4 regions of the Ochrobactrum vermis genome follow, and region 2 is predicted to be linked to each of the others. Evidence: predicted binding sites of a transcription regulator. Region 2 holds the regulator's gene; each other region holds the start of a gene.
What was found. Region 2 encodes LexA, which represses DNA repair genes until DNA is damaged. Its sites were predicted from a motif close to TGTTCNNNNTGTGTTCNG; they were not measured.
Positions count from the first base shown of each region.

Region 1: CQZ93_RS00395 (ImuA family protein) is a predicted target of LexA. The motif match lies at 5,158-5,175, and genes of this name have one in related genera.
Region 3: CQZ93_RS10520 (DNA recombination protein RmuC) is a predicted target of LexA. The motif match lies at 4,289-4,306, and genes of this name have one in related genera.
Region 4: parE (DNA topoisomerase IV subunit B) is a predicted target of LexA. The motif match lies at 5,401-5,418, and genes of this name have one in related genera.

Region 1 covers NZ_PCOC01000001.1:81,614-88,933, forward strand. Annotated here, with positions in the region: gene CQZ93_RS00385 (error-prone DNA polymerase) at 1-2,811, opposite strand, end outside; gene CQZ93_RS00390 (Y-family DNA polymerase) at 2,811-4,364, opposite strand; gene CQZ93_RS00395 (ImuA family protein) at 4,300-5,139, opposite strand; gene CQZ93_RS00400 (DUF6616 family protein) at 5,525-5,881, opposite strand; gene CQZ93_RS00405 (MarR family winged helix-turn-helix transcriptional regulator) at 5,878-6,408, opposite strand; gene CQZ93_RS00410 (ParD-like family protein) at 6,545-6,757, shown strand; gene map (type I methionyl aminopeptidase) at 6,754-7,320, shown strand, end outside.
Region 2 covers NZ_PCOC01000001.1:1,503,731-1,511,050, reverse strand. Annotated here, with positions in the region: gene gltX (glutamate--tRNA ligase) at 1-459, opposite strand, end outside; partial or broken gene CQZ93_RS07455 (ComEC/Rec2 family competence protein) at 932-3,235, shown strand; gene lexA (transcriptional repressor LexA) at 3,338-4,063, opposite strand; gene CQZ93_RS07445 (molybdopterin molybdotransferase MoeA) at 4,302-5,516, opposite strand; gene moaC (cyclic pyranopterin monophosphate synthase MoaC) at 5,602-6,078, opposite strand; gene trpC (indole-3-glycerol phosphate synthase TrpC) at 6,082-6,882, opposite strand; gene trpD (anthranilate phosphoribosyltransferase) at 6,899-7,320, opposite strand, start outside.
Region 3 covers NZ_PCOC01000001.1:2,127,383-2,134,702, forward strand. Annotated here, with positions in the region: gene CQZ93_RS10490 (hypothetical protein) at 1-66, shown strand, start outside; gene CQZ93_RS10495 (LysR family transcriptional regulator) at 76-936, opposite strand; gene CQZ93_RS10500 (quinone oxidoreductase family protein) at 1,030-2,004, shown strand; gene truA (tRNA pseudouridine(38-40) synthase TruA) at 2,030-2,785, opposite strand; gene fmt (methionyl-tRNA formyltransferase) at 2,790-3,710, opposite strand; gene def (peptide deformylase) at 3,710-4,237, opposite strand; gene CQZ93_RS10520 (DNA recombination protein RmuC) at 4,340-5,569, shown strand; partial or broken gene CQZ93_RS10525 (Rdx family protein) at 5,609-5,785, opposite strand; one part of gene CQZ93_RS10530 (IS3 family transposase) at 5,846-6,717, opposite strand; one part of gene CQZ93_RS10530 (IS3 family transposase) at 6,717-6,984, opposite strand; partial or broken gene CQZ93_RS10535 (Rdx family protein) at 7,068-7,205, opposite strand; gene CQZ93_RS10540 (Fic family protein) at 7,212-7,320, opposite strand, start outside.
Region 4 covers NZ_PCOC01000002.1:1,179,552-1,186,871, reverse strand. Annotated here, with positions in the region: gene CQZ93_RS19875 (HWE histidine kinase domain-containing protein) at 1-1,334, shown strand, start outside; gene CQZ93_RS19870 (hypothetical protein) at 1,369-1,707, opposite strand; gene CQZ93_RS19865 (GGDEF domain-containing protein) at 2,041-3,462, shown strand; gene lipB (lipoyl(octanoyl) transferase LipB) at 3,521-4,288, shown strand; gene CQZ93_RS19855 (DMT family transporter) at 4,304-5,233, opposite strand; gene parE (DNA topoisomerase IV subunit B) at 5,542-7,320, shown strand, end outside.

The DNA.
Region 1 (7,320 bases), 1.4 Mb from region 2:
TTGCAGCGGGTGCCCCTTCAGCGAAAGCCGCGTCGTCTCGTAATCGGCAATCACATGTTCGGAAGCGGCCATTTCAGGAAGCCTCGTGCGCGGTTCCTCCGCCAGCTCGCTGGTCGCAGCGGCGCGAAACAGCGGCAAAGTCTCGTCATTGGGCAGGCGGCGCACGGCCCAAAGTGCGGCACGGCGGTCGATGTCGAGCGAGCCGAAGGCATCTGCATCGGCCAGAAGCGTGAAGGCGCGCCGGTCGAGCCGGAGACGCCGATGCATGTCCTCGATGGTGCGGTAAGGTTCCTGCCGGTCGGCAAGCAGCAGCTCTGTGTCACGCTTGGAAAAACCATCGATCTGGCGAAAGCCGAGCCTCACAGCGGGGTTCGGACCGGGGATGTCTTCCAGAAGATTATCCCATTGGCTGAAATTTACATCGACGGGCAGCACCGTCACATCATGTTCGCGGGCATCGCGCACGATCTGGGCGGGCGCGTAAAAGCCCATCGGCTGGGAATTGAGAAGCGCTGCGGCGAACACTTCCGGGTGATGATGCTTGATCCACGCGGAAATATAGACCAGATGCGCAAAGCTCGCCGCGTGACTTTCGGGGAAGCCATATTCGCCGAAACCCTTGATCTGGTTGAAGCAGTTTTCGGCAAAGCTCCGGTCGTAGCCACGATTGACCATGCCGTCGATCATCTTTTTCTCCATGGTATGAATGGTGCCCATCTTGCGGAAGGTGGCCATGGCGCGGCGCAACTGATTGGCTTCTTCGGGCGTGAATTTTGCGGCCTCCATGGCAATGCGCATCGCCTGTTCCTGAAACAGCGGCACACCCTTGGTCTTGCCGAGAATCTGCTGCAACTCGTCGGGTGGGCCATGTTCCGGCGAAGGCGATGGCAAGGTGGAGGGTTCCTCATTGTTCCGTCGCCGCAGATAAGGATGCACCATGTCGCCCTGAATGGGGCCGGGGCGCACAATGGCGACCTCGATGACGAGATCGTAGAACTTGCGCGGTTGCAAACGCGGCAGCATGTTCATCTGGGCGCGGCTTTCCACCTGAAACACGCCAAGCGAATCCCCCTTACACAGCATGTCGTAGACGGCTTTATCTTCGCGCGGCAGATTGGCCAGCGTCAGCTTTTGACCACCATAAAGCTGCGGCTTATGCTGGTGAATAAGGTCGAAAGCCTTGCGAATGCAGGTGAGCATGCCGAGCGACAGCACATCCACCTTCATCAGCCCCACCTCGTCGATATCGTCCTTGTCCCATTCGATGAAAGATCGCTTGTCCATTGCTGCCGGGCCGATGGGCACGGTCTCGTCCAGCCGGTCGCGGGTGAGCACGAAACCACCGACATGCTGCGACAAGTGGCGCGGAAAGCCGATCAGCGTGATGGCAAGTTCCACTGCGCGCCGGACGACGGGATTGTCGGGGTCGAGACCTGCCTGCCTTATATGCTGCTTGTCGATGCCGCCGCCCGATATGCCCCAGACCGTATTGGCGAGCGCTGCCGTCACGTCTTCGGTCAGCCCCAGCGCCTTGCCGACATCGCGGATCGCGCTGCGGGACCGATAGCTGATGACGGTTGCGACAATGGCCGCGCGGTCTCTCGAATATCGGTCATAGACATATTGCATTACCTCCTCGCGGCGCTCATGCTCGAAATCGACATCGATATCCGGCGGCTCCTGACGCTCGGCGGAGATGAAACGCTCGAACAGGAGATCGACCTGTGTCGGGTCCACACCGGTGACGCCAAGGCAGAAGCAGACGACGGAATTGGCCGCCGAGCCGCGTCCCTGACATAGAATGCCTTCTCCGCGGGCATAGCTCACAATGTCATAGACGGTGAGGAAATAGGCCGCATATTGCAGCTTTTCGATCAGCGCCAGTTCCTTGTGGATCAGCGCCTGCACCTTCGGCGGTATGCTGTCCGCACCATAATGGCGAGCCGCACCTGCCCAGGTGAGATCATGCAGATGCTGCTGCGGCGTCTTGCCGGGGGGCACCGGCTCGTCTGGATAATCATATTTCAGCTCGTCGAGCCGGAAGGTGATGGGCGCGACGAAATCGGCAGTCGCTTCGACGGCCCCAGTGTAGTCGCGGAACAATCGCATCATTTCATGCGGTGGCTTCAGATGACGTTCGGCATTCTTTTCGAGAAGCCGACCGGCTGCGAAAACAGTCGTGTGGTGGCGGGTGGCCGTCAGCACGTCCTGAAGCGCACGGCGGTCGGGGTGGTGATAAAGCACGTCATTGGTGGCGAGCAGCGGCACATTGGCTTCGGCTGCAAAACGGGCGATGCGCTCGGACCGGCGTCCGTCATGGCCCTGATGCGGCATGGCGAGCGCCAGCCAGACAGAGCCGGGTGCGGCCTGTGCGATCTCTGTCAGGCGTGCGGCAAAATCCGGCTCGTCTTTGTCAGGCGGAAAGACCGCGATCTGGAACTGTCGGGCGCGAAACAGCAGGTCGCTCCATTCGAGGTGGCATTCGCCCTTGATGGCGGCGCGTGCCTTGCCTTCCGTCAGCAGGCGACACAATTGCCCATAGGCCGGACGATCACGCGGATAGACGACCATATCCGGCGTGCCGTCGATGAAAGAAAGGCGACAGCCGATGAAAAGCCGAAAATCGCATGTTTCGCGAAAATCCTTCCATGCCGCATGTGCCCGCACCACACCGGCCAGCGTGTTGCGATCGGCAATGCCGATGCCGGACAGGCCAAGCTCATGCGCGCGCGCTACCTGTTCCTGCGGATGCGAAGCACCGCAAAGGAAGGAAAAATTGCTGGCAGCAGCCATTTCAAAATAATGAGCCATCACGCAAACAACCCATGCAGAAACCAGCGCGGATGATTGGCGCCGTCATAAAGGCCTTCGCGAAAAATCCAGAAGCGCTGGCCGTTCTCGTCTTCCACCCGGTAATAATCGCGCAGCTCCGGCACCTCGTGACCGATTGCGAGCCACCATTCCGGTTCGATCCTTTCCGGCCCTTCGGCAAGGTGCACATGATGGCGCACCCGTCGCCACAGGAAAAACGAAGGTGGACTGTCGGGCACTTCCGCCACGCTTTCGATTGGCTGTGGCGGGCGAAACAGTTTTATGGGACGCGCAGGCGGATCACCGGGAAGCGCCGGCGCGCTTTCATAATCGGCTTCACCCTTGCCGTCCGTGTGCAGGGCAGGACGCAGGCCGAAGGCCCGTTCGGGCATATGTGTGTTGCGCGAAAAGGAAACCAGAATGCGGTTCTGTCCAAGCCGCGCCGAAAGCCGGTCGACAAGCTGGCTGAACCCCGCTTCATCCTCCTCATGCTGGTCGAGCCCGGTCTGGCGCTGGGCGATTGCCGCGCAGCGCAGCGCTGCCAGCCGGATCATGTCGAAGCCGAAACCGGCATCGAGCGGATCGGTAAGCGCATTGAGCCTTTCACGCGCAAGACGCAGGAAAACCTTGTCGTTGCGCAAAGGCTGGCCGGTTTCGATGTGGATATGACGCACGTCGCCATCGACACGGAAGAAGGAGGCCTCAATCAGAAGCGCGCCTTTGCCCTCCGGTTCAAGCTGCGTAAAAAGCTCCTGTGCCAGTTCCTGCAAGAGGCGCTCGACCAGCTCCATCACTGTTACCGGCTCTGACAGGCGGCGCTCGGCGGTACTGAGCGGCATGATGCGCAAAGGTGAAATCGGCGCGTGCTCGCGCCGCGCCAGCCGGTCGAGCCGGGTCGCAAGATCGGTGCCGAAGCGGGCGGTGAGTGCGGCACGCGGAAGCCCCATCACATCGCCGATCCGTTTCAATCCGGCGCGCTTGAGGCCGGTTTCTGCGGTTTGCGTCAGTTCAAGTGCGGAGAGCGGCAGGCGGGGAAGCAGCCGGTCGGCTTCCGCCCTGCTGAAAGTACCGCCCTTCGTTCCACGTGCCAGAAGCCGCGCGGCAAAACTGTTATCGGCAATCGCCGCCTGTACGCCAAGCCCGGCCCGTTCCAGACGCCGGACCGCATCCGCATGCATGGCGTCGAGACCGCCAAAAAGATGCGCGCAGCCGGTGATGTCGAGCATCAGCCCGTGCGGCTGGTCGAGGGCGACAAGCGGCGTGTAGCGTTCGCACCAATGGGCAAGACGCTTGAGCAATGCTGCATCATGTTCGGGTGCCGCCGCTGCCACTTCAAGCCTTTCCACGCGGGCGCGCGCATCCGTCAGCGCCATACCGGGAAAAAGACCAAGCTTTGCCGCTCCGGCATCCACCGCTGTCAGGCGCAGCGCATTGGCCGTGCGCTCGGTGACAATAAGGGGCGCCATGGGGGACAGGCGCGGTTTGCCGTCAGGCGGAACGGCGCGGCGAAGCCGGTCGGTCGGCAGAAACGGAAACCAGAGGGCGAGAAACAGACGTTCTGCCGTCCCGTTCTCTTGTACCAAATTCCTGGGTTTCATTGTTCCATTCCATGATCCATTGCCCGCATGTGCCGTGGCGATTGCGCTCCAGAACCGCAGAAAAAACAGGCTTTCCGGGCGCGTTTGCTCCGCTTGAACGGGATGGCGCGGGCGCCACGCGCCAGCGGCTGACGGCAGCGCTTTGCACGCCTGTCCGGTGGCTCCTGAGCAGGATGACCGGCAGCTGCGCGGTTTCGGTTGCCAGAAGCAGACGGCGCGAGGCGGTCAGGTCGAGACATTTCGGCTGGCCTGTCACCGAGGCGACGACGCCGGAAACGAGGTGCGAGGCCTTGCCGCCGCTTCCGGCTTCCAGTGCATCATTTGCCGCCTTCAGAACATCCTGTGCCGTGGGACAGCGCACGATCAGAAGTCGCGACGGATCGATCCCGAAGGCATGAAGTCCCGGCGGATAAAGCCCGCCATATTCGCTTGAGGCGCTTTCTTCCTCGATCCAGATAATCGGGCGCCGAGATTCTGCTGCACGGGCGGCAAAGGCGAGCGCAAAGCCGGTCGCGGCCATGTGCGCGCCGGGATTTTCGGCAAAAACCTCATGCAGCGCATCGCCTGCCAGACCATGCGGAAAGGCGGCATCTGCCCCGGCAAGACCGAGCGTGAAACTGCGCGCCCGCCCGAAGCCCGTTTGCCCCTGATTTGCAAAACTACCTTGCGGATCGTTGCCTTCAATGGTCGTAACCATGCGCCGCAGCGCCGCGATGTCGATGCCGCTCACGTCTAGATTCCATCTTTTTGTTCTCTATATGTTCTAGTATTGAATCGAGTCAGGCAAGAGTCAAGCGGGATCAGTCGGGGGCATGTGTGGATAAGAAAAATGCTTCCTTAGAACGCATCCCGAAAAGTGGGAAACGGTTTTCGGAAAAGATGCGTTCAGACAAACAGTTAGAGCGCCGATCTGATAAAATCAGATCGGCGCTCTAAGAGGGAGCATTTATCGTCATGGGTGATTAGCTTAGCACTACAGTTGCAAATTCGTCAGGCCGTGGCGAAAAGAGTGATTTTCGAGTACCGGAGCGGAGCGTACTTGAAGGTACGAGAGCACCGGAACGCAGACAAAGCGCTCTTTGCAGCCCGGCATCACGAAGAATGCAACTGTAGTGTTAGGCGGCTTTCTTGAAAGGCACGCCTGCCAGTTGCGCCAGATGGCCGGGAAGGTCGGTGCCTGCACCAGCCGCATTGATCGTGTCGAAATAATCATGCCAGCCGGTGGCGGTGATTCCGGCAATCAGCATGTCGAGAGCTGCTTCATCCGGGAAACGCCAGATGGCGAAGAAACTCTGGCTGGGCGCAAAAGACTTTGTCGCGTCGACGGGCCCCAGTGCCAAGGCTTCGATACCGAGCGCGGCAAGCCCGCCCATGCCCGCACCGACTTTCTCAAAGAAGGCCTGCCTGCCTTCAGCATCAAGCGCGTGCCAGCTCGGTTTCGGGGAATAAAGCTCGGCGAGATAATAGGTCATGTCATATCCCTGAGGGTTGCATTGATCTTGAAAGAGTGGCCGGCATCGGTGCGACTCCAGATGCGGCGCAGCAAGGTGCTGAGAAGTTGCTGTTCGCCTGTCGAGAGGTCGCTCATCAGGCTTGCAATCCATGCGGTGTGTTCTTCGAAAAGCTGTTGTGCCAGCAGCAAACCCTCGGATGTCAGCCGGACAATCAGCTTGCGGCGGTCCTCGCTATCCGCGTGGCGCTTGAGGAAACCATCGCGCTCCAGCCCGTCCAGCAGGCCGGTGATAGTGGCGCGCGTTACGCCTGCGCGTTCTGAAAGCGCGTGCGGCGAGAGGCCGTCGGGCGCATCGTGCAGCAGAAACAGCAGGACGAACTTGCCTTCCGAAAGCTTGTGCGGTGCCAGCCGGTTGGCGCAATCCCGGTCAATGGCCGAAGCAAGCGACAAAACCTCAAAGCAGACTTTCAGCGCGTCGGTGGACGGGCTGTGCCGGCGTTCCATTTCACCCAGAAGGGCGTGATGCTTTTGCTCGATTATTTCCATACGGTACCGTATAATATGGTGCCACATTAAACGCAAATGGTTTTGATTGATCGAACAGGAATCGGATGGACTTGATCGATAGGCATATACGGTTTATATATGATCCGTATATGAACTGTATGGTCTGGACAATGCTATGGGTATCGTGAAAATCGGTGACGAACTGCATGAGGAACTGCGCAAGGCGAGTGACGTCATGTGTCGTTCGATCAATGCGCAGGCTGAATACTGGATGAAGATCGGTATGCTCGCGCAGGCCCATCCCGAACTGTCGTTCAATGAGATCGTGCAGATGCAGTTGCGCGCAGCGCAGGTCGAGCTGCCGGTTCTGGCGGTGCAGTCGTCATGACCAAGACATCTGCCGAAGTGGAAAAAATGGCGGCCTCCGGCGCGCTGCTCGCCTCTGTTTTTGCACTTCTCGACCGTACGCCTCTGGTGGGCATGACCACGATGCAGGTCAATGATCTGGTCGAGGATTACATTACCCGCGAGCTGCAGGCGCGGCCTGCCAGCAAGGGGCAATATGACTATCCCTATGTGCTGAATGCTTCGAGGAACGAAGTCGTTTGTCACGGCATGCCGTCAGATGACAATTTCATTGAAAACGGCGAGATCGTCAACTTCGACATCACGCTGGAAAAGGACGGCTATATCGCCGATTCCAGCAAGACCTATATGGTCGGCGAGGTTGCTCCCTTCGCCTCACGACTGGTTCGTGTGACTTATGAGGCGTTGTGGAAGGGAATTGCCGCCGTGCGTCCCGGCGCGACGCTGGGTGACATAGGCCATGCCATCGAACGCCACGCCAAGCGCCATGATTACAGCGTCGTGCGGGAATATTGCGGTCACGGCATCGGCCGCGAGATGCATGAGGAACCGCAGGTTCTGCATTTCGGCAAGCCCGGCACCGGC
Region 2 (7,320 bases):
GGTTTCGCCTTCCTGCGGAGCCTTGATACGGATGACCGGCTTCACGCCTGCTGGTGCTTCAGACGGATCGCGATCACGCCAGCGGCCATCATAACGCGGCGGACGGCCTTCGGCGCGCGCTTTCTCGCGCATTTCCTCCAGCTCTTCCGGCGTTGTATAGCAATAGTATGCCTTGCCATGAGCGACGAGTTCTTCCGCTACTTCCCGATGGCGAGGCGCGCGTTCAAACTGCGAGATGGCGTCGCCGTCCCAATCCAGACCCAACCAGGTCAGCCCATCGAGAATGGCAGCCGTCGCGGCGTCTGTGGAACGTTCCCGGTCGGTATCTTCGATGCGCAGCAGCATCTTGCCGCCGTTGTGTTTGGCATAGAGCCAGTTGAACAATGCAGTACGCGCACCACCAATGTGCAGATACCCCGTGGGCGAGGGGGCAAAACGGGTAACAACCGGTTTCGACATGATAGCTCCACTATGTCATGCGCCTTTTCAGAGCAGCGGCGAATGCCGAGACGCTGGCGCAAACTTGAATTCTGACGCCTGCGGGAAAAACTCCGGCAGGTAATCGGGGTTCCTGATGCGAACCCACTCGATTTCGGCTGCGGTTCATGTAGCATAGGCAGCAATGTGCGCAAGGGTTTCGCATCCCTTTCGTACTGATGTGCCGTCGTTCTTTCGGAGTGTTTTGACGGTTTGGGCTAACTTTTGCGGTCAGGCGGGGGGCATGACAGGCATCAGGGAAGCGAGTGATGCAAACGAACGGGCGCTTGTCAGAAGCATGCCCGATGGTTTGGTGCGCACTCTGTTGCCAGAGGCCTGGCCCCAGAATGAAACGGAACTCCCGGCAAATCCAGAGTCAGTAAAGCCGCCTGTACCCCGCCTGCGTGAAGGTTTCCTCTCTATTCCCTTCGTTGCGACGGATCAGATCAGGACAGCGATTGAAACTGAAGCCGGGCGAGGCGTATTTTTTCTCTTGCTGCCAGTTTTCGCCGGTATTGGTGCAATCATCTATTTCACGCTCTCATTCGAACCCTCATGGACACCGCTTCTGTCCATGCTTGCGATTGCCATTATCTTGCGAATTGCAATGCGCAGGCACCACGTCGCTGGGCAAGGCATAACATTGGCCATCGCTTTGGTGACTGGTCTTGTAGTCGGCAAATGGGAGACGGAACGCCGTGCGACACCGATGCTGGGTTCTGATGTGGCGACACGCGTAACGGGTCGGGTTGTTGCTCTTGAATACCAGGATAATGGCAGCTGGCGGATAACGCTTGATGTGCTCCAGACCGAACGCCCGAAACTCCGTTTTCCACCCAAGCGCATCCGCATCAATGCAAGGGACATTCCGGCGTCGACCGTGATCGGTGGCGGACTGACAGGCTTTGTACGACTGCGTATCCCGTCAGGCCCAGTTCGCCCCGGCAATTATGATTTCTCGTTCCACACTTACTTCAATGGGATCGGTGCCAATGGTTTTTTTCTCGGAATCCCCAAAGCGACGCCGGTTTCTCCGCCAGATGAACTGACTGCGGAAATTTCTCAGTGGATTGCCATGCTGCGCGTTCGGGTTTCGGAACGGATTGAAGAGGTGATTGGTGGGGAGGATGGCAGTGTCGCTTCTGCGCTCGTAGCAGGTACGCGTGCAGGGATCAGCGAGCAGACCAATGAAGATCTGCGCAAAGCGGGACTAGCGCATATTCTGTCGATCTCCGGCTTGCATATGGCACTAGCCGCCGGGGTCGTCATGCTGACGTTGCGGTCACTTTTCGCGCTGTTTCCCGCCTTCAGTGTACGGCATCCTGTGAAGAAGTATGCGGCATTTCTCTCTCTGCTAAGCTGTACCTTCTATCTTGCTATGTCAGGTGCGGATGTCGCCGCACAACGTAGTTATATAATGATCTCGATCATGCTCGGAGCATTGCTGGTGGATCGAGCTGCCATCAGCATGCGTAATCTGGCGATTGCAGCTATCGCCATGATCGCAATCTCGCCGCACGAGATATTGGGGCCGAGTTTTCAAATGTCTTTCTCAGCCACAGCCGCGTTGATTGCCGGTTATGCCTGGTGGAGTGAGCGCAGCGCGAGCAGACAGATTGGTAAGGAAAAGCGTGGCAGGACCACCCATGGCTTTGCTGGAAGAATCCTGAAACCGATCACGGCTGCAGCCGCCACTTCAGTCATTGCCGGACTGGCCAGCGGAGTTTTTGCTGCTTATCATTTCAACAATACCGCACCGTTAGGCCTGCTTGGCAACGTTCTAGCCGAGCCCGTAATAGCGCTCCTCGTGATGCCGTTCGCTGTCTTCGGTCTCGTGCTAATGCCGCTGCAACTGGACTGGGTGCCTTTGCAGATCATGGGGTGGGGAATTTTCACCGTCAGGCATATTGCCGCCCTTGTTGCGGCATGGTCCCCCGACGGCAATCCGGGGACGATGCCGGCACTCACTCTCGTTCTGTGGACCATTGCGCTCGTTCTGGCTGTTGTTCTGTCTACCAGACTGAAGGTACTGGCGCTTCCGTTCATTGCTGTTGGGCTCGTTGTTTTCATCAGGGAGCCTTTGCCCGATATCGTAATATCGGAGGATGCCAAACTGGTAGGCGTCCGATTGGCGGATGGCAGGTTCGCGATCAATCGAAACCGCCCCTCGCAATTTACGATCGATAATTGGAAAACCGCTTATCTGATAGAAGAGTTTATCGTGCCGCCATCAGGCAAAAACAAGAAACGAACGGGTGGGAATGGGTTTGAATGCGAAGATGGATTGTGCACGATCAATCTGCGCGATGGTCGCACACTTGCCTATACGGCAAACATCGCAATGCAAGAGATAGCCTGCAATATCGGCGATGTGGTTATTCTCGCGGTTCCCGGCAAAAACGCGTCGTGCGGTCGTTCCAAAACTCTGAGCATCAGTAAACGCGATCTGGCGCTGAAGGGAGCTGTGGAAATCAGACTCGGGAAAGCACCAGAACCAAACCAAGCTTTCCAGGCTTTATCGATAGTTTCGTCCGAAACAATAAAACCAGACGTCGGGCAGGCGATATCTGATCTGCAACACGATAACCGAATAACATTTGCAGTCGATACGCCAAGCCGTCCTTGGCATTTGCATCGCATCCATTCGCGTCCGGCGCGCGGCTTGCCCGAACGTGAGTACAAGTCCAAATCTCGAGCTGTCAAAAACGCAGCGAGCTGCACATCAGACGCCGACGACGAAGCAAATCGCTGCAAATGATTCTCGAACGCTTCCAATTAAAAATGAACTATGGATCCGCTCGATCTCTTTGCCTTACGTATTTCCTACGTAAAGCCGCTTCGTTCTTTTGTTGGAAATGCTCTAGTAGCGGCGGATCAGGCCGACAAGCTTACCCTGCACACGAACACGGTCAGGTCCGAATATTCGTGTTTCGTAAGCCGGATTAGCGGCTTCAAGAGCTATGGATGCTCCCTTGCGACGAAAGCGTTTCAAAGTTGCTTCTTCGTCATCGACAAGCGCCACCACGATTTCACCTGGATTTGCGGATTCGCCACGCTTGATAATGACGGTGTCTCCGTCGAAAATTCCGGCATCGATCATTGAATCGCCTTTGACCTCAAGAGCGTAATGCTCGCCCGCGCCGATCATTTCGGGCGGAAGGCTGAGGGAATGGGTTTGATTCTGAATCGCGGAGATGGGCACGCCGGCAGCAATCCGCCCCATAACCGGTATGGATACAGTTCCGGACGTGTCGTCATTCGTAGCTACAGGGGCAGGGCGTCCCGGTGAGGGCGGCGGCGGCGCTTTGCCCAGACTACCTTCGATAACGCTAGGGGCGAACTTCTTTTGCGCATTGAGCCCCGGTGCGATGGAATCAGGCAGGCGCAAAACCTCAAGCGCACGTGCTCTGTTCGGCAGGCGGCGGATGAAACCACGCTCTTCCAGAGCCGTAATCAGACGATGGATACCCGATTTTGAAGCCAGATCGAGTGCTTCTTTCATTTCATCGAAAGACGGCGGAATGCCTGTTTCTTTCAGACGTTCGTGAATGAACAGCAGAAGCTCGTGCTGTTTACGGGTTAACATGCGCGACACCCTCCCGACCAAGAATTGAGAAAAACAAAACCAGAACGAACACTATATGTTCCAGTCTTGTTCTGCAATGGTTTTAAATCCATTAACGCTCCGAGTGAGAATGGGCGGAACGTTTTGACACGAGAGCGTCATTGGTGGGAAATTTTAGATTAGAAGCGATATAATATATATATTATAATTAGTTATATGATTTCTCTCATAATTAGAAAAGCCGGAATCTGTCTTTGATCTACAGCATAAGGACGCGACAATCGTCGCCGATTGAGGCAGCGGACGCGTTCTCATCTCTGATGAGAAGTGCTTTTGAGCCGACGAGAGCCGAGAGCATGGACGAATCCTGGACCGGAAATGGCTTCGCGATCAGCGTTCCATCCGGAGTTGATTCGATTGTAACCCGGATATAATCGCGGCGATGGTCATTTGCAGGTAGGGAAGCACCAAGCTTCGCAGGCCGGATGTCGGCATCAAGGTTGGTTCCGGCCAGCTTGGCGACAAGCGGACGGAGGAAAACTAGACTGCAGACGAGGCTCGAAACAGGATTACCGGGCAAGCCTATCACATGCACAATTTTGCCATTCACACCGATGCGTCCGTACATCAGTGGTTTGCCCGGCCTCATGGCGATCTTCCAAAAATCGAGATCGACTCCCAATTTTTGAAGCGCGCCGTGCACAAAATCTCGATCCCCGACGGACGCGCCGCCGATCGTAACCAGAATGTCGATGCCGCTTTGCAGGCTGTCTGCTATTGCTTGTTCGATTTTGGCAGGATCGTCCGGAATGATCCCCTTGTCTGCAGGGCTGCCGCCCGACCGCCTTATGATTTCGGCGATTCCCACACTGTTCGACGCAACAATTTGGTCCTTTCCGGGTGTTTCACCCGGTGCGACAAGTTCATCACCGGTCGCAACGATTGCCACCTTGGGTTTTTGGAATACGTCGATTTTCGCGTTCCCGCTTGCAGCGGCTAGCGATAAGGCGGCGGCATCCAGCTCACGTCCGCTCGAAATGACGATGTTACCGGGCGAAAAATCGAGGCCCGCGCGGCGTATATGCCGTCCTGGCTCCATTCCTTCGAGAACAGTGAGCCGGTTACCCGAACGCTCGGTGTGTTCCTGAATGACAATTGTGTCTGTGCCTTTGGGTAGTGGCGCTCCGGTGAAAATGCGAACCGCCTGTCCGATCCCCAATTCGCCTTCGAAGCGATTGCCCGCCGCCGATTCGCCTATTACGTCGAACTCAACAGGATAAGAGATGTTGTCGGGCGCGATCAGGGCATAACCGTCCATCGCCGACCCGTCGAAGGGCGGCTGGAGAAAATGTGCGAGCACAGGTGTTGCAACCACGCGTCCACCCGCATCGGACAAAGCGACTTGTTCTGTGCCGTGCGGTTCCGCGGATTTCAGGATGCGGGCCAGTGCTTCATCGACCGGGAGAAGGGACATTGCGTTTCCTCTCGAACTGAATTGTTGGCCCGTTTAGAGCATAAAGCCTGTCTGGAAGAATTGATCCAGAGCAAAGTTCAGCGGCTCAGGCTTTCCAGTCACCTGATTTACCGCCGCTTTTTTTGGTAACGCGGATGCCGCCGATCTCCATATGTTTGTCAACGGCTTTGGCCATGTCATAGATCGTAAGACACGTGACGGAAACGGCGGTGAGGGCTTCCATTTCCACGCCCGTGCGTCCTTTGAGCTTGGCGACTGCGCGAACGCGCAAACCGGGTAGTGCCTGATCCGGTTCGATGTCGACAGCGACTTTGGTCAGCATAAGCGGATGGCAGAGGGGAATCAGGTCGGCGGTCTTTTTTGCCGCCATGATGCCTGCCAGACGCGCAGCGCCAATGACGTCGCCCTTAGTGGCATTGCCTTCCAGGATGATCGCCAGCGTTTCCGGCTTCATTCTGACCGATCCTTCGGCCGTGGCTTGACGTTCAGTTTCATCCTTCGCCCCAACATCCACCATATTGGCAGCGCCGGTCTGGTCGATATGGGTGAGCTTGGATACCATTGGTCAGGCCTTGCCGGTCAGGAGTTCACGGGTAGCCGCCGCGACATCTGCCTGGCGCATCAGGCTCTCTCCGATGAGGAACGTCCCGATTTCAGATTTTTCCAGACGCAGGCAATCTTCGTGTGTGAATATGCCGCTTTCACCAACCAGAACGCGATCGGAAGGTGCCATTTTCGACAGGCGTTCCGAAACAGCGAGATCAACTTCAAATGTACGCAAATTGCGATTGTTGACGCCGAGCAGACGGGACGAAAGCTTCAGTGCACGTTCCATCTCGGTCTCGTCGTGCACTTCGATGAGTGCATCCATACTGAGCTCGAACGCGGTTTCTTCCAGCGCTTTCGCCAGATCATCGTCGACGCTGGCAAGAATGATCAAAATACAGTCCGCTCCCCAACTGCGGGCTTCATGCACCTGATAGGTATCGAACAGAAAATCTTTGCGCAGGGCCGGGAGACTGCAAGCATTGCGAGCTGCCGTCAGAAATTCTGGCGCTCCCTGGAAGGACGGCGTGTCAGTCAGCACGGAGAGACATGCAGCACCACCAGCCTCATAGGCTTGCGCTAGTTCAGGCGGGTCGAAATCAGGGCGGATAAGGCCCTTCGACGGGCTTGCCTTCTTGATTTCGGCGATCAGCGCGAATTCACCGGCGGCGCGTTTTGCCTCGAGCGCCGCGAGGAAACCACGCGGTGCTTCCTGATCCTGTGCTCGTGCCTTCAAATCGGCGACGGTGCGTTCGGCCTTGGCTGCGGCGATTTCTTCGCGCTTGTAAGCCTCGATCTTACGCAGAATGTCGGTGGACATGACTTAATCCTTTCCGTCAGGCAACTTTGTCGTTCGAAACGGCAATCACCTTCTGCAAAACAGCAAGTGCTGCACCGCTGTCGATGGATTGCGCCGCGATGGCGATGCCTTCTTTCAGATCTTTCGCCTTGTCCGCAATGACGAGTGCCGCGCCCGAATTGAGCAGGACGATGTCTCGATAGGCATTTTTATCGCCTTCAAGCACACCCAGCAGAGCCTTAGCGTTCAGCGAAGCCTCTCCACCCTTCAGTTCTGCCGGATCGCAACGACGGAGGCCAACGTCTTCAGGCGTGATTTCAAAGGTACGGATTTGGCCGTTCTCAAGGGCGGCAACTTGTGTCGTGCCCGCAGTGGTCATTTCGTCGAGCCCGTCACCATAAACAACCCAGGCGGCTTCGGAGCCAAGCTCCTTGAGAACTTCGGCCAACGGTACGAGCC
Region 3 (7,320 bases), 620 kb from region 2:
TCGCTGTTCCTGACTGTGCTGTTGCAGCAACTGCTCGGGATCGGTTTCGATCCGCACGCGTACTAAAAGGAACTGTTACATCGGCATAGGATGGTTGAGGGCGCTGGCGATCTCGGTCATGACCACGCGTAAAGCTGGAACCGTCTTCATATCGGAATGCACGACCATCCAAACCTCCCTTATGAGGGGAGCATGATCCGGCAGCGCTGGCGTCAGGTCCTCCTGTGTCTCGACCATGAAATCAGGCAACATGGCTATGCCTGCGCTTTCTCTTACAAGAGCGAGCTGCATCTCCAGCGTATTCGCGCGCAAGGCAATTGGCCGGGCACCTGCCAAAGCAAGCAGATAAGCCTGTTGCGGAGCGTCCTCCAGACTTTCGTCATAAGCGATAAACTGCCATTCTTCCGGAGGCGTTCGGGCCAGATAAAGTCGGCTCGCATAGGGACGGAATGCTTCCTCCCCCAGCCTGCGAATGGTGAGATCGCCACTGGTCGGGCGCGTTAAACGAATGGCTATATCCGCTTCCCGACGGTTCAGCGAACTGAAGCGCGCTTCTCCCATCACACGCATATGAATACCCGGATATTGCGCCGTGACCGCCGCAAGCGGCCCGGCTAGCCTTGCAACCGCGTAGGAAGGCGGCGCTGTCAGTGTAATGGTGGCGTTCATTCCAGTATCGCGGACCGCGCCGAAACGGCTGATAGCTTGCGCCTCATCTTGCATCTTACGGGCGATTGCCGCTATCCGCTCGCCGTCTTCCGTCAGCAGAAAGCGCCGCCCCCGGCGATCAACCAGTTTCAGACCGGTTTCGGATTCCAGGGCCGCCACACGCCGTCCTATCGTCGCGTGTTCTACATTCAGCAACCGCGCGGCACCCGACAAAGTACCCGTATCAGCCAAAGCAACGAAATAACGTACGCTTTCCCAATTCACCATTGTGAAATGTTTCCCATTCGATGCGATCAAATCGGCAATTTTTTCCCGTATCTCTATCGTCGATATTGTTCCGGATTTCAACGGAGGTGAAAGATGGACTACGAGATCATTTTGAATGAATCAGGCGAAGCGGAACGCCTTCAGACAGTCCCGCACACACCACGTAACCCCGATGCAGGTGAGATACGCATTCGCCACGAGGCGATCGGCGTCAACTTTGTCGATATATACCATCGGACCGGCTTGTATCCGCTGCCCACCTTTCCGGCTGCGCTCGGCGTCGAAGGTGCAGGGATCGTGGAAGCAGTCGGGTCAGATGTGACTGACCTCCAGCCAGGCGACAGGGTAGCCTATGCAGGCCTGCCGGTGGGGGCATATGCTTCAACCCGGCTCCTGCCTGCCCAAAGGGCGCTGAAGCTGCCCGATACAATATCGTCGAAGCTGGCGGCAGCAACCATGCTGCGTGGCCTGACCACCCACATGCTTCTTACCAATACATTTCCAGTCGGCCCGGATACGACCATGCTGGTGCATGCCGCAGCAGGTGGACTGGGCACCTTGCTGACCCGGTGGGGCAAGGTGCTCGGGGCAACGGTGATTGGAACGGTCAGCTCAGAAGACAAAGCCGAGACGGCCCGCCAGAACGGCGCGGATCATGTTCTCGTCGGACGGGATTGCGATTTCGTCGCGGCAATAAGGCGTCTTACGGACGGACAGGGCGTTCACGTCGCCTATGACGGGATCGGCGGAGAGACTCTGGCAAAAACCGCACAATCTGTGCGTCGTCTCGGAACCTTGGCGAGCATAGGTCAAGCCGGCGGAAAAATCTCCCAGGCCGTCATTGATGCGCTTGGCAATCAAGATGATCTTTCTTTCGTCCGGCCAAGCGTGATCGCCTACATCAACGACCTGGAAAACTATCGGAACTCTGCATCCCGGCTTTTCAACGTCATGGAAAAAGGGCTGACTGGAACCATTGGCGCCACCCATGCGCTGACCGAAGCAGCGCAAGCCCACCGCGCTCTGGAAACAGGAAAATCGTCAGGAAGCTTGCTCTTGATTCCGTAAAAACTGGATAGCTGCACTTCAGCTCTTAATATGGAAAAGCGTAGTCCACACCGACCAGATAGAGCCCATAGGGCGGGGCAACCTGCCCGCAGGCCTTGCGATCTCTGGCTTCCAAAGCCGCCTGCAGATCATCCGCCGTCCAGCGACCGACGCCCACTTCCATCAGGCTGCCTGCAAAGGAACGCACCTGATTGTGCAGAAAAGAGCGCGCTGATACGCGCATTTCCACATAATCGCCGTTACGGGTGATGTCGAGCCGGTCGAGCGTCTTGACCGGGCTTTTGGCCTGGCATTGCGTGGCGCGAAACGTCGTAAAGTCGTGTTCGCCCAGAAGCCGCTTTGCCGCTTCATGCATCGCTCCAGCATCGAGCCGCTTCTGCACCCACCATGCGCGCTGATAATCGATAGCCAAAGGCGCACGACGATTATGGATACGATAGAGATAATGCCGGGCACGCGCCGAAAAGCGCGCATCGAAACTGTCCGTCGTCTTCTCGACATTCAGGATACTGACGCGCTCATCCGCCATGACGAGATGGGCATTGACCGCATCGCGCACCTTGCCTGCATCCCAGTCCTTGGTGAGATCGACATGGACAACCTGTGCGGTTGCATGCACGCCCGCATCGGTACGGCCCGCAGCACCCAGCGTCAGGTCTTCGCCGCAGAACTTCTTGAAGGCCAGTTCGATGGCATTCTGCACCGCGTGGCCGTTTTCCTGCCGCTGCCAGCCGACATAGGGCGTGCCGTCATATTCGACAGTGAGCTTGTAGCGCGGCACGGGCCTACAAAACCTTCGTAACCGCTGCGCCACGCAAAAACTCTTGCGCAGGCAATGGCTTGCCGCCGGAACGCTGCAGCGTGACGAGCCGCACCGCACCTTCCTCGCAAGCAACCGTCAGGCGATCGTCCAGCATCGTGCCAGCCGCACCGGAGCCTTCGCCAAGCGTGGAGCGCTGCAACTTCACGCGCTCGACAGCGCCATTGATTTCCATCTCGCACCATGCGCCCGGAAACGGCGACAGACCGCGAATGGTGTTGTGCACATCCTTTGCGGGTTTCGACCAGTCGATGCGTGCCTCTGTCTTGTCGATCTTGGCGGCATAGGTCACGCCTTCTTCCGCCTGCGGCTGCAAGGCAAGGCTCTCGCGCTCAAGTGCGCCGAGCGCACGGATCATCAGGTCGGCACCGATCTGGCTCAGACGATCATGCAGTTCGCCTGCCGCCATGTCAGGTGTGATCGCAACCTTTTCAACCATGGCAACGGGGCCGGTATCAAGTCCCGCATCCATCTTCATGATCATCATGCCGGTTTCGCTGTCGCCCGCCATGATGGCGCGCTGGATCGGAGCAGCACCGCGCCAGCGCGGCAGAAGCGAGGCATGGCCGTTGTAGCAACCCAGACGCGGCGCATCCAGAATGGCCTGCGGCAGCAGCAGGCCATAGGCCACGACAATCGCGACATCGGCTTCGAGGCTTGCAAAAACCTCCTGCTCTTCCACGCCCTTGAGGCTCTTCGGCGTGAACACCGGAATGCCGAACTGTTCGGCCTTTTCATGCACCGGCGACTTGGTCAGCTCCAGCCCGCGACGGCCCGCCGGACGCGGCGGCTGCGTATAAACCGCAACCACTTCATAACCGTGACCGATGATGGCGGTGAGGATCGGCACGGAAAACTCCGGCGTTCCCATGAAAACGACACGCATTAAAGCACTTTCCCGGATGCGCGCTGGCTGGCGAGCTTCTTGAACTTCTTGATGACCATATCGCGCTTCAGCTTGGAAATATGATCGATGAAGAGTACGCCATTCAGATGGTCGATCTCATGCTGCAGACAGGTAGCCATCAGCCCATCGGCTTCCATCGAATGCGGCTTGCCGTCAGCATCGAAATAATTGACCTTGATGGCGGCTGGCCGTTCCACTTCGGCATAATAATCCGGGATCGAAAGACAGCCTTCCTCATAGGTGCTGGCTTCATCCGTCACGCCGATGATCTCGGGATTGATGAAGACATGCGGCGCTTTCGGTTCACCTTCCTTAGCAAGGTCGATGACCAGCATCCGGAGAGGCTCGCCCACCTGAATGGCGGCGAGGCCAATGCCCGGCGCATCATACATGGTGTCGAACATGTCGCCGGCAAATTTGCGCAGCTGGTCGTCAAAGCGCTCCACAGGCTTCGAAACCTGACGCAGGACGGGATCGGGAAGGATGACAAGCGGTTTTACAGACATGGGCTTTCACGTAATGGCTCACGCGAGAATCGTCAATTACACTTTGTAAAATGTTCTTGTTTTGATCTCATCAAGACGGCACGAATCAGCTAAGCTCTCTGCATGGAAAACCAGAATCTCTTGAATGAGCCGCTTCTGCAGCTCGGCGCCACATCCTTCACGCTGGGGAATATCCTGCTGGCGGGCATTGTCGTGCTGGTGCTGTGCCTTGCTATTTTTCTGATCGCGGCGACGCGCTCCGCCCGGCTGCGTGCCGTTGCAGAAGCGCAGGCCGAGGACCGTGCCCGCGACGCCGAACATCGCATGGCGGAAATCCTCAAAGCGCAAGCCGAGATGCAGGGCCGTATGCAGACCATGGCCGAAGTGTTCGGCTCGCGACAGGCCGAACTCAACCAGTCGATCCGCGAACGGCTCGACGGCATGACACATCGCATCGGCCAGACCATGACCGAGCAGACCCGCTCGACGCATGAAAACCTCGCCAAATTGCAGGAGCGTCTCGCCGTCATCGACACGGCGCAGAACAATATCCAGTCGCTTGCCGGACAAGTGGTGCAGTTGCAGGCGATCCTCGCCAACAAGCAGACGCGCGGCGCTTTCGGCCAGTCGCGCATGGAAGCGATCATTGCCGACGGCTTGCCGCAGGGTGCTTACGAGTTTCAGGCAACGCTTTCCAACAGCACCCGCCCCGATTGCCTCGTGCGCATGCCCAACAACGCGCCATCGCTGGTGATCGATGCGAAATTCCCGCTCGAAGCATGGAACACCATGCGCGAGACAGAACAACCCGAAGCCAGGAAATCAGCCGCCGCACAGTTTCGCCGCGATATGGAAATCCATATCAAGGATGTATCCGACAAATATCTGATCCCCGGCGAAACGCAGGATACGGCGTTCCTGTTCGTGCCGTCGGAATCGATCTTTGCCGATATTCACGAGCATTTCGAAGCGCTGATCCAGCGCGCGCACCGGGCGCGGGTGGTCATCGTCTCGCCATCGCTGCTAATGCTTTCCATTCAGGTCATTCAGGCAATCCTGAAAGACGCCCGCATGCGCGAACAGGCGCATGTCATTCAGGGCGAAGTGATCCGGCTGATGGAAGATGTGGGCCGCCTCGACGAACGTGTGCGCAAGCTGCAGACCCATTTCGTACAGGCCAACAAGGATATTGACGATATTCTGGTGTCTTCCAGCAAAGTCACGAAGCGCGGCGCGAAGATCGAGGCGCTGGAATTCGGTCCGGCACCTGCCGAGGAAACGCCCCGTCCGCAGGCGAGACCCGCAGAAAGTGCTCCGCCCCAGATGCGCCTGCGCGTGGTGGATGAGGACTAAGAGCTTCAAATAGCAAAGCCCGCGATTTGCGGGCTTTTTCTATTCGGGTTTTGACATCCTGTCAGAGTGACCGAGATCGCGGTCCGGCCAGACAAGATCACGCACGCGCTGTTTCAAAACCTTGGCTTCCGGAAAGCCGCCGTCACGCTTGCGCTCCCAGATAAGTTCTTCGTTGCCATCCGGCATCAGCACGCGGATTTCGAACACACCACCTGAGAGGTGGCTCGGTTTGTCTGAACAGTTTCGGGCGTTTCGCTAAGTGGATTTCCGCCTCGATTATGCCGCCACCATCATTGGTGCCAGCGCGTTGAAGTAGGCCTGATCCGGTGTCTGCCGGTCAAGGGATGAATGTGGGCGTCGGCTATTGTAAAAGGTCAGATAGCGGCCGATGCCAGCGCGGGCCTCGGACACTGTTTTATAGGCGTGGAGGTAGACTTCCTCGTATTTGATCGAACGCCAGAGCCGCTCGACGAAGACGTTGTCTCGCCACGCACCCTTGCCATCCATCGAGATGGCGATTTCCGCCTTCTTCAGCACCGTCGTGAAGTCCATCGAGGTGAACTGCGAGCCCTGATCGGTATTGAATATGTCGGGTCTGCCATAACGGGCCAGCGCTTCCTCGACTGCTTCGATGCAGAAGGCTGCCTCCATCGTGATCGACAGTCGCCACGACAGAACCTTCCGGCTGAACCAGTCCACAACGGCGCAGAGATAGACAAATCCGCGAGCCATCGGAACATAGGTCAGGTCCATCGCCCAAACCTGATTGGGTCTGGTAACCGCCAGCTTGCGCAGGAGGTAGGGATAGATTTTGTGCCCAGGTGCCGGTTTCGACGTGTTCGGGCGACGGTAGATCGCCTCGATGCCCATCTTCTTCATCAGCGTGGCGACGTGCAGTCGACCGGTTTGTAACCCTTCTCCCCTCAAGAGCCCTTGCAACATCCGGCTTCCGGCAAACGGGTATTCGAGATGCAACTCGTCGATCCGGCGCATCAGAGCCAGATCGCCGTCAGACACCGGACGCGGCGAATAATAGACACTGCCACGGCTGAAGCCGAGAAGCTTCGCCTGACGCACGACGGACAGCTTGTGCTCGCGGTCGATCATTTCTTTCCGCTCAGCAATCCCGCCTTGCCGAGCGCTCCGGCTAAAAAATCATTCTCCAGCGTCAGCTCCCCGATCTTGGCGTGCAGCGTTTTGACATCGACGGTTGGACCCGTCGGTTCCGCCTTCGCTTCATCGCCGAAAACGCCTGTCGCCCCCTCAAGGAGCTGGTCTTTCCATTGCTTGATCTGGTTGGCGTGCACGTCAAACTGTTGGGACAGTTCCACCAGCGTCTGCTCGCCTCGAATGGCGGCGAGCGCCACTTTTGCCTTGAAAGCCGGGCTATGGTTCCGGCGCGGTCGTCTCGTCATGGTATCTCCTGTTCACGGCATCTAAGCCGAAGTCAGGCAGAAATTCCACTTATCCCCCCTGTTCAAATTTCCCGAGCCAGCTCTCCTGTGCCAGGCCGCAATGCCACCTCACCTAAGTCCTGCCCGAATGTCTGTAGCAATTCCTGCGCCATCCATGCAGCGCGCAACAGCCAATTGCATTGGGTGCAGTAGGTGATGGAGATGCGGCATCGCATTACCATGATGAACTAAATCTTGCCGCCGGCACGTTCGTAAGCATTCTTAAGCTGAACAGCGAGCATACCTGATAGGAGATCTTCCATCACTGATAAATCTATTCTCCCGTCAGCAAAAGCC
Region 4 (7,320 bases), on a different contig from region 2:
TTGCAAACAAGGCATTCCAGAACCTTACTGGCTATGAAGCCGACGAAATCATCGGAAAAAATTGCCGGTTCCTTCAAGGCCCAGGCACAGATCCTAAACATATCGAGATCGTCCGGACGGCTATGGAAGCCGAACAGTCTGTCGATATCGATATCCTCAACTACAAAAAGTCAGGTGAAGCATTCTGGAACCGGCTTCATATCTCCCCGGTTAAAACAGACGCAGGTGAGCTTCATCACTTCGTTTCATCGCAGCTTGATGTGACGCTGGAACTGGGCAAACTGGTTGAGCTTGAAAAAGAACGCGAAACGCTTTCAATCGAAATGCAGCGTAGTTTCGATCAGCTCCAATACATCATTGAAGTGGCTAATGTCGGTTTCTGGACACGGGATTACCATACAGGGGAAATTAGCTGCTCGGCAGAATACAGGCGCATTTTCGGACTGACGCCCGACGAACCCGTCAACTACGACAAGATCATTGAAATGGTGATGCTCGAAGACCGAATGGCACTGATCCAGCGTTCTCAGGAATCTTTCGCCACCAACAAGCCTTTCAGAGTTGAGTATCGCATCACCAACAGGCTAGGTCAGGTGCGCTGGGTCGAAACCCGCGCCAAAGCTCTCCTCGGCAAAACCCCTGCTCTTCTCGGCATCGTCATTGATGTCACCGAACGTAAAAAAGTCGAGGCAGATAGGGCGCTGGTTACACGCGAAATATCGCATCGCTTCAAGAACTCGATGGCGATGGTACAGTCGATAGCCAACCAGACCTTGCGCAATGCTACCAATCCCCAAATGGCCAACGAACTGTTCAGCGAAAGGCTTCGAGCACTCAGCCAGGCCCACGACATGCTGCTCAAGGACGATTGGACGGGGACGACGATCAATCAGATATGCGAAACAGCCCTTGCCCCATTTAACAGCACATTCGGTCATCGCATCCGCGTGCACGGTCCGGCGCTTGTGGTGAGCGACCGGGTGACGGTTTCGCTTTCGCTTGGCTTGTACGAACTCGCAACCAACGCCGTGAAATACGGCGCACTCTCCAATGAAAACGGCACAGTCCACTTCAGTTGGGATGTCATCGAAACGCAGGGGGAGCGGAAATTCCACATGTGCTGGGTCGAAAGTGGTGGTCCAACAGTCGAACGCCCCGCACGCCGCGGATTCGGTCAAAGGCTGCTCTATTCCGTACTGACCGGGGAATTGAAAGCCAATTGCGATGTGAATTTCGCGCCAAGCGGTCTCGTCATTGATGTGCTGGCGCCCATAATGCCGGATGTTTTCCCGCAAATTGACATTATTTCAGGCACACAAACTGAGCCGGTATAAAAAAGAGCAGCGAAATCGCTGCTCTTTGCTTTCTTTAGTTGTGCGGACCACGACGGCGCGGCTCGATATAGATTCGATCACGATGACGGTCGCGATCGTGACGCCAACGGCGATCACGGTCCCGTTCGCGATAATAACGTGGTGAATGACGATCCCATCCACGACGATCATCCCGCCAGCGACGATCCGTAACGCAACGACCGCTCGGCGTGCGGACCATGCCGCGACGGCAGCGATAATCAACTTGAATAGCCGAGCCGGTGCCATCGGCGGCAATTGCCGCAATCGGAGCCGGCGCAACGGGCGTACCCGCTTCGGCAACAGCGGTAACCGCGAAGAGCGCGACAACTGCAGAAAGTAACTTAAATCTCATTCCGGGTTCCTTTCGAGAATTGGCCAGAATTGGAATCTTGCCCGCAGATAGGTAGGCCAAACAGCCATGTGGTAAAGTCACTTAATCTTACGACGCTCTATCAATCTCGAGCGCGACCTACAAAAAATGCCCTCGATTGCTCCCCAACTAATAACCTGCAATTTTGCGGAAAGATTTTTAAGAAAGTCGAGATATCAGGAGCCCGTTGAGTTCGCATACAGCCCTCTTGAAGTAAGGGGGACCGCAGAATCTCCAATCCGCGAAGCCGATCCGGCGCCGGTTCCAAAAACCGGTAGCGAGCGGAGCTGTGCGGTGATCGCAAGGAGTAGGAACATGGATTATTCGACCTCTGAAATCGACACCACATGGGGGTCGAAAACAGGACTGGGCACCACCCAGGCCGAATGGGTCGAGCTAGTCAGCGGTCTGCCCGAAGAACACGCGCGCCTTCTCCGTGACCTGATCAGCCATCATCGTGAGCAATTTGTCGGCGTTTTCTATAGCCGCCTCATGAGCAACCGCGATGCCGCAACTTTTCTCTCCCAGAAAATGGTACAGGAGCGACTGCATAATTCACTGAGCGACTGGCTTCTGAAAATGTTCCAGAGAAACGCAGGCGATGTCGAAGCATTCATCGGCGAACAGCGCAAGGTAGGCGAAGTTCACGCCCGTATTGATGTGCCGATCCATGTCGTTATGCAGGGCGCGCGTCTGCTCAAAAACGAGATCATTCGTCAACTGAAGCTGGAGGTTGCTTCACGTGAGGTCCTGGCGCACCTTATCGTGCATGTCAGCAATGCCATCGACATCGCGATTGAAATTATGAGCCAAGCTTTCGTCAAGGACGCGCGCGAAAGTGCGCAGACCGACGAAGCTTACCGGGCCTTCACGCTCAGCCACGATTTTCCACTTGAGCGCGAATCGCAACGCGCCGCGCTTATGGAATGGAGCCAGTCACTCCTCTTCAACCTGTACGGCAATTCCGATAGTCCGCTTCACTCGCTCGCAAGCTCGGATTTCGGATTGTGGTTGCAGCACAAGGCCGACCTTATGTTCTCCAACTCCTGTACATTGGAGAATATCCGCCGGAACGTAGAACATATAGACGCTGATCTGCTGCCGGCCATCAACAATGCGCGCAGGGACAATCCCGCCAAACTTGCCGCCTCGCTTGCACTGTTTCAAACCAAGATCGGTGAGGTGAAGTTCCTGCTGTCTGAACTGTTTCAGGCGGCAGCCGCAATGGAGACGGGTCGCGATCCGCTGACACGCGCACTCAACCGCCGTTTCATGCCCTCCATATTGACCCGCGAAGTACGTATGGCGTCACAAAGAGCTATGGATCTGAGCGTTCTGATGATCGACATTGATCATTTCAAGAACATCAACGACACCTATGGGCACAGTGCTGGCGATGCAGTCCTTCAGCAAGTTGCCGGGGCGATCCTGTCACTATGCCGCCCGAGTGATTTCGTGTTCCGCTATGGCGGGGAAGAGTTTCTGGTCGCTCTTGTGGAGGCCGACGAAAACAAGGCTTTTGCAATTGGTGAGGAACTGCGCAACCAGATAGCGCAACAGCCAATGAATCTTCCCGACGGTGCGCACCAGTCTGTGACTTTGTCTATCGGCATTGCAGCATTCAACGGTCACCCAGACTATAGTCATCTCGTCGACGCAGCTGATCGCGCCCTATACCGGGCAAAGCAGGCGGGGCGTAATCGATGCGAAAAGGAAGTACCGCTCGCGATTCATTGATCGGGGAGGCATTTTGACATCTGGTGGTCAGGCTGCAAAACCGCCATATGCTCTCATCATGACGAATAGTTCCGCCCCCCCCATTTTCGAGACAGCTTCACAAAAGCCGCGTCAACGCGATTCGCTGGATACTCATTTTCTACCGATCCTGGCGGATGCGCCTCCGGTGGACTGGGTCGTCACAGAAGGCCTTACGGACTATGAGGATGCCCTCGCCTTCATGGAAGCGCGTGTCCAAGCCATTCGGGAAGGCACGGCAAATGAACTTGTTTGGCTGGTCGAACATCCGTCGCTCTACACAGCAGGCACCAGCGCCAATGCAACCGATCTCCTGACTCCGGACAGCCTTCCTGTCTTCAACACGGGGCGCGGCGGTGAATATACCTATCATGGCCCCGGCCAGCGCGTCGCCTATGTGATGCTCGATCTGAAACGTCGCCGCGAGGACGTGCGCGCGTTCGTGACAGCCCTTGAGCAATGGATCATCGAGAGCCTTGCCGAGTTTAACGTCAGAGGCGAGCGCCGCGAGGACCGCGTCGGCGTATGGGTGGCACGGCCAGAAAAGCCCCGCCTTCCAAATGGCACCATGTGCGAAGATAAGATCGCGGCCATAGGCATCCGCCTTCGCCGCTGGGTCAGCTTTCACGGCATTGCCATTAATGTCGAACCCGATCTCAGCCATTATTCCGGCATTGTTCCTTGCGGAATCTCGGAACATGGCATCACCAGCCTTGTTGATCTCGGATTACCGGTGACGATGGGCGACCTGGACGTCGCTATGGGAAAAGCTTTCGAGGCAGTCTTCGGCGCGCGTCAGCTCAAATAGCTGTTTAGCCCTGCCTCAAGCCAATGCGTCAACTTTCACGCGGCGCTCGCGCATGAAAACATAGAAGCCCGATCCAACAATGATCGCGATGCCGCACCATTTCGACGGAGTCGGAAAGTCGCCGAACACGATCAGGCCCACCAGAACAGCATTGACGATTTCCAGATATTGGAACGGTGCGAGCATGGATGCTGGTGCAAGCTTGAATGCCTGCACGACCATCAGATGGCTAACTGTGCCAATGGTTCCAAGAAGCAACAAGAGCAGCCAGGGCTGGATGCCTTGCGGCAGACCGAAACTCAAGTCGCCAAGACCCGCCGCAGTTCCAAAAATCATGGCAATCCCGGCAAGCACCCACCCGCCGACGCCCGCGTAGAACTGCATTACAAGCGGGCTTTCCTTGGCACCGTATTTGCGGTTCAGGATCAGGTAGATCGCGAAGGTTACGGCTGTTGCCAGCGGCAGAAGCGAGACAGCGCCAAAAATCTCAAAACTTGGCTGGATCACGATCATCGTGCCTATGAGGCCAATACCAACAGCGCTGAATCTCCTCCAACCCACTTTTTCCTTCAGGAAAATGGCCGAAAAGAGCGTCAGAATAAGCGGCTCGGCAAAGAAGACAGCCATCGCATCCGCCAGCGGCATGTATTTCACCGCCGTAAAGAAGCAGAGTCCGCCGAACCCCATTAACGCGCCTCGAATGAGGTTGCCCGCCAGATGCTGTGTTCGCAGCGCAGCAAAGCCGCCCACGATGAGCAGGATGAAGAACATCAGCCAGCATTGAATGAAGAACCGCATGAAGGTGACAGTTGCCGGAGGCATGTTGTCCGCCATGGCAAGCCACTTGCCGATGGCATCCATCAGCGGCAGCAGGAGCACCGAGAGCACCATAATCGCCATGCCCTTTACGTGCGCTTCCATGCCGCTTGTTGCGCTGCTCTGCATTTCAAACTCTCGGTATTCGGAACATTCCCCGTCATCGCTCTATGCGAACTGCCGCAGCGTTTCCATCCAATTTGATCGGAAATGTCCTGCTTGTTTGACTTTCGCCTTCTTTCTGGTGCAAATCAGTGCCGTTCTAAACAAAACCCTTTGAAAAAACCGTGCGAAAACGGAACGTAAGGCGAACTTTAGTCGCCTTTCATGGCCGCGCATGGCATCATTCAGATGATTCGCGAACAGTATTTTCCGGTCGATGGCGAGCAGGCTCGGCAGCGCCCCCTGAAATTCAGATAGAGAGCTTTTCGGAACAAATGGACGATAGCAACGATCTCTTCTCGAGAGTGGTCAGCAATGCCCGGGAACGGGAACAGGGGCGACAGGGTGAAAAACCTGTGGCGCCACAGCGTGTTGCGCAGCCAACGGCCGTGCCGTCGCTTTCTGTTCAGAAACCCGCAACGGTCAAAGCGCCGCCGGCTTCATCGGCAGGCGACGACTATAACGCATCATCCATCCGTGTTCTGGAAGGGCTGGAGCCGGTGCGCTTGCGTCCCGGCATGTATATTGGCGGCACGGACGAAAAGGCTCTCCATCATCTCTTCGCTGAAGTCATCGATAACTCGATGGACGAAGCGGTCGCGGGGCATGCCAATTTTATCGAAGTCAGTTTTGATGCCGATGGTTTCGTTACTGTTTCGGACAATGGACGCGGCATTCCTGTGGACGAACATCCGCAGGTGCCCGGAAAGTCTACTCTCGAAGTCATCATGACCAAGCTGCACGCGGGCGGCAAGTTCGACGGCAAGGCCTATGAAACGTCTGGCGGCTTGCACGGCGTCGGCGTTTCGGTGGTGAATGCCCTTTCCGACATGTTGGAAGTGGAAGTCGCACGCAATCGCCGTCTTTATCGCCAGCGTTTCTCGCGCGGCATTCCACAAGGCGGGCTGGAAGAGCTCGGTGAAGTGCACAATCGTCGTGGCACCCGCGTCCGCTTCCACCCCGATCCTGATATTTTCGGCAAGACGGCACAGTTCGATCCGCATCGCCTTTATCGCATGGCGCGGTCAAAGGCCTACCTGTTCGGCGGGGTTGAAATTCGCTGGAACTGCGATCCTTCTCTACTCGACCCGAAAAAGGAGACGCCTGAAAAAGCCGTTTTCCACTTCCCGGGTGGCCTGAAGGACTATCTTGAGGCATCGCTTGGCAAGGAACACCAGGTCACACGTGAGATTTTCGCGGGAAAGACCGAGAAACAAGGTGGTCATGGCGCTGTCGAATGGGCCGTTTCGTGGTTCGGTGGTGACGGTTTCGTCCATTCCTACTGTAACACCATTCCCACCGGGGATGGTGGCACGCATGAAGCGGGCCTGCGTATTGCCTTGACGCGAGGGCTGAAAGCCTATGCAGAACTGACAAATAACAAGCGCGCGTCGATCATCACGACCGATGACGTGATGGTATCGGCTGCGGGGATGTTGTCGGTCTTCATCCGCGAGCCGGAATTCGTCGGCCAGACCAAAGACAAGCTTGCGACCGTCGAGGCACAGCGCATCGTGGAAAACGCGATCCGCGATCCATTCGACCACTGGCTTGCCGCCTCTCCGCAGGAAGCGTCCCGCCTTCTGGAATGGGTGATTGACCGGGCGGACGAACGCTTACGCCGCCGGCAAGAGAAAGAAACAGTCCGCAAAAGCGCAACGCGCAAGCTGCGCCTGCCCGGCAAGCTTGCCGATTGTACGCAAAACGCAGCCGCCGGGGCAGAACTGTTCATCGTCGAGGGCGACTCGGCAGGTGGATCAGCCAAACAGGCGCGTAATCGCGCCAATCAGGCTATTTTGCCATTGCGTGGCAAGATTTTGAACGTTGCCAGTGCCGGACGCGAAAAGCTGACGGCGAACCAGCAAATCGCCGATCTGGTTCAGGCGCTCGGCTGCGGCACGCGTAAGAATTATCGGGAAGACGACCTGCGTTACGATCGCGTTATCGTCATGACCGACGCCGACGTCGATGGTGCGCATATTGCATCGCTACTCATCACATTTTTCTATCAGGAGATGTCCGATCTGATCCGTAACGGTCATCTCTATCTGGCA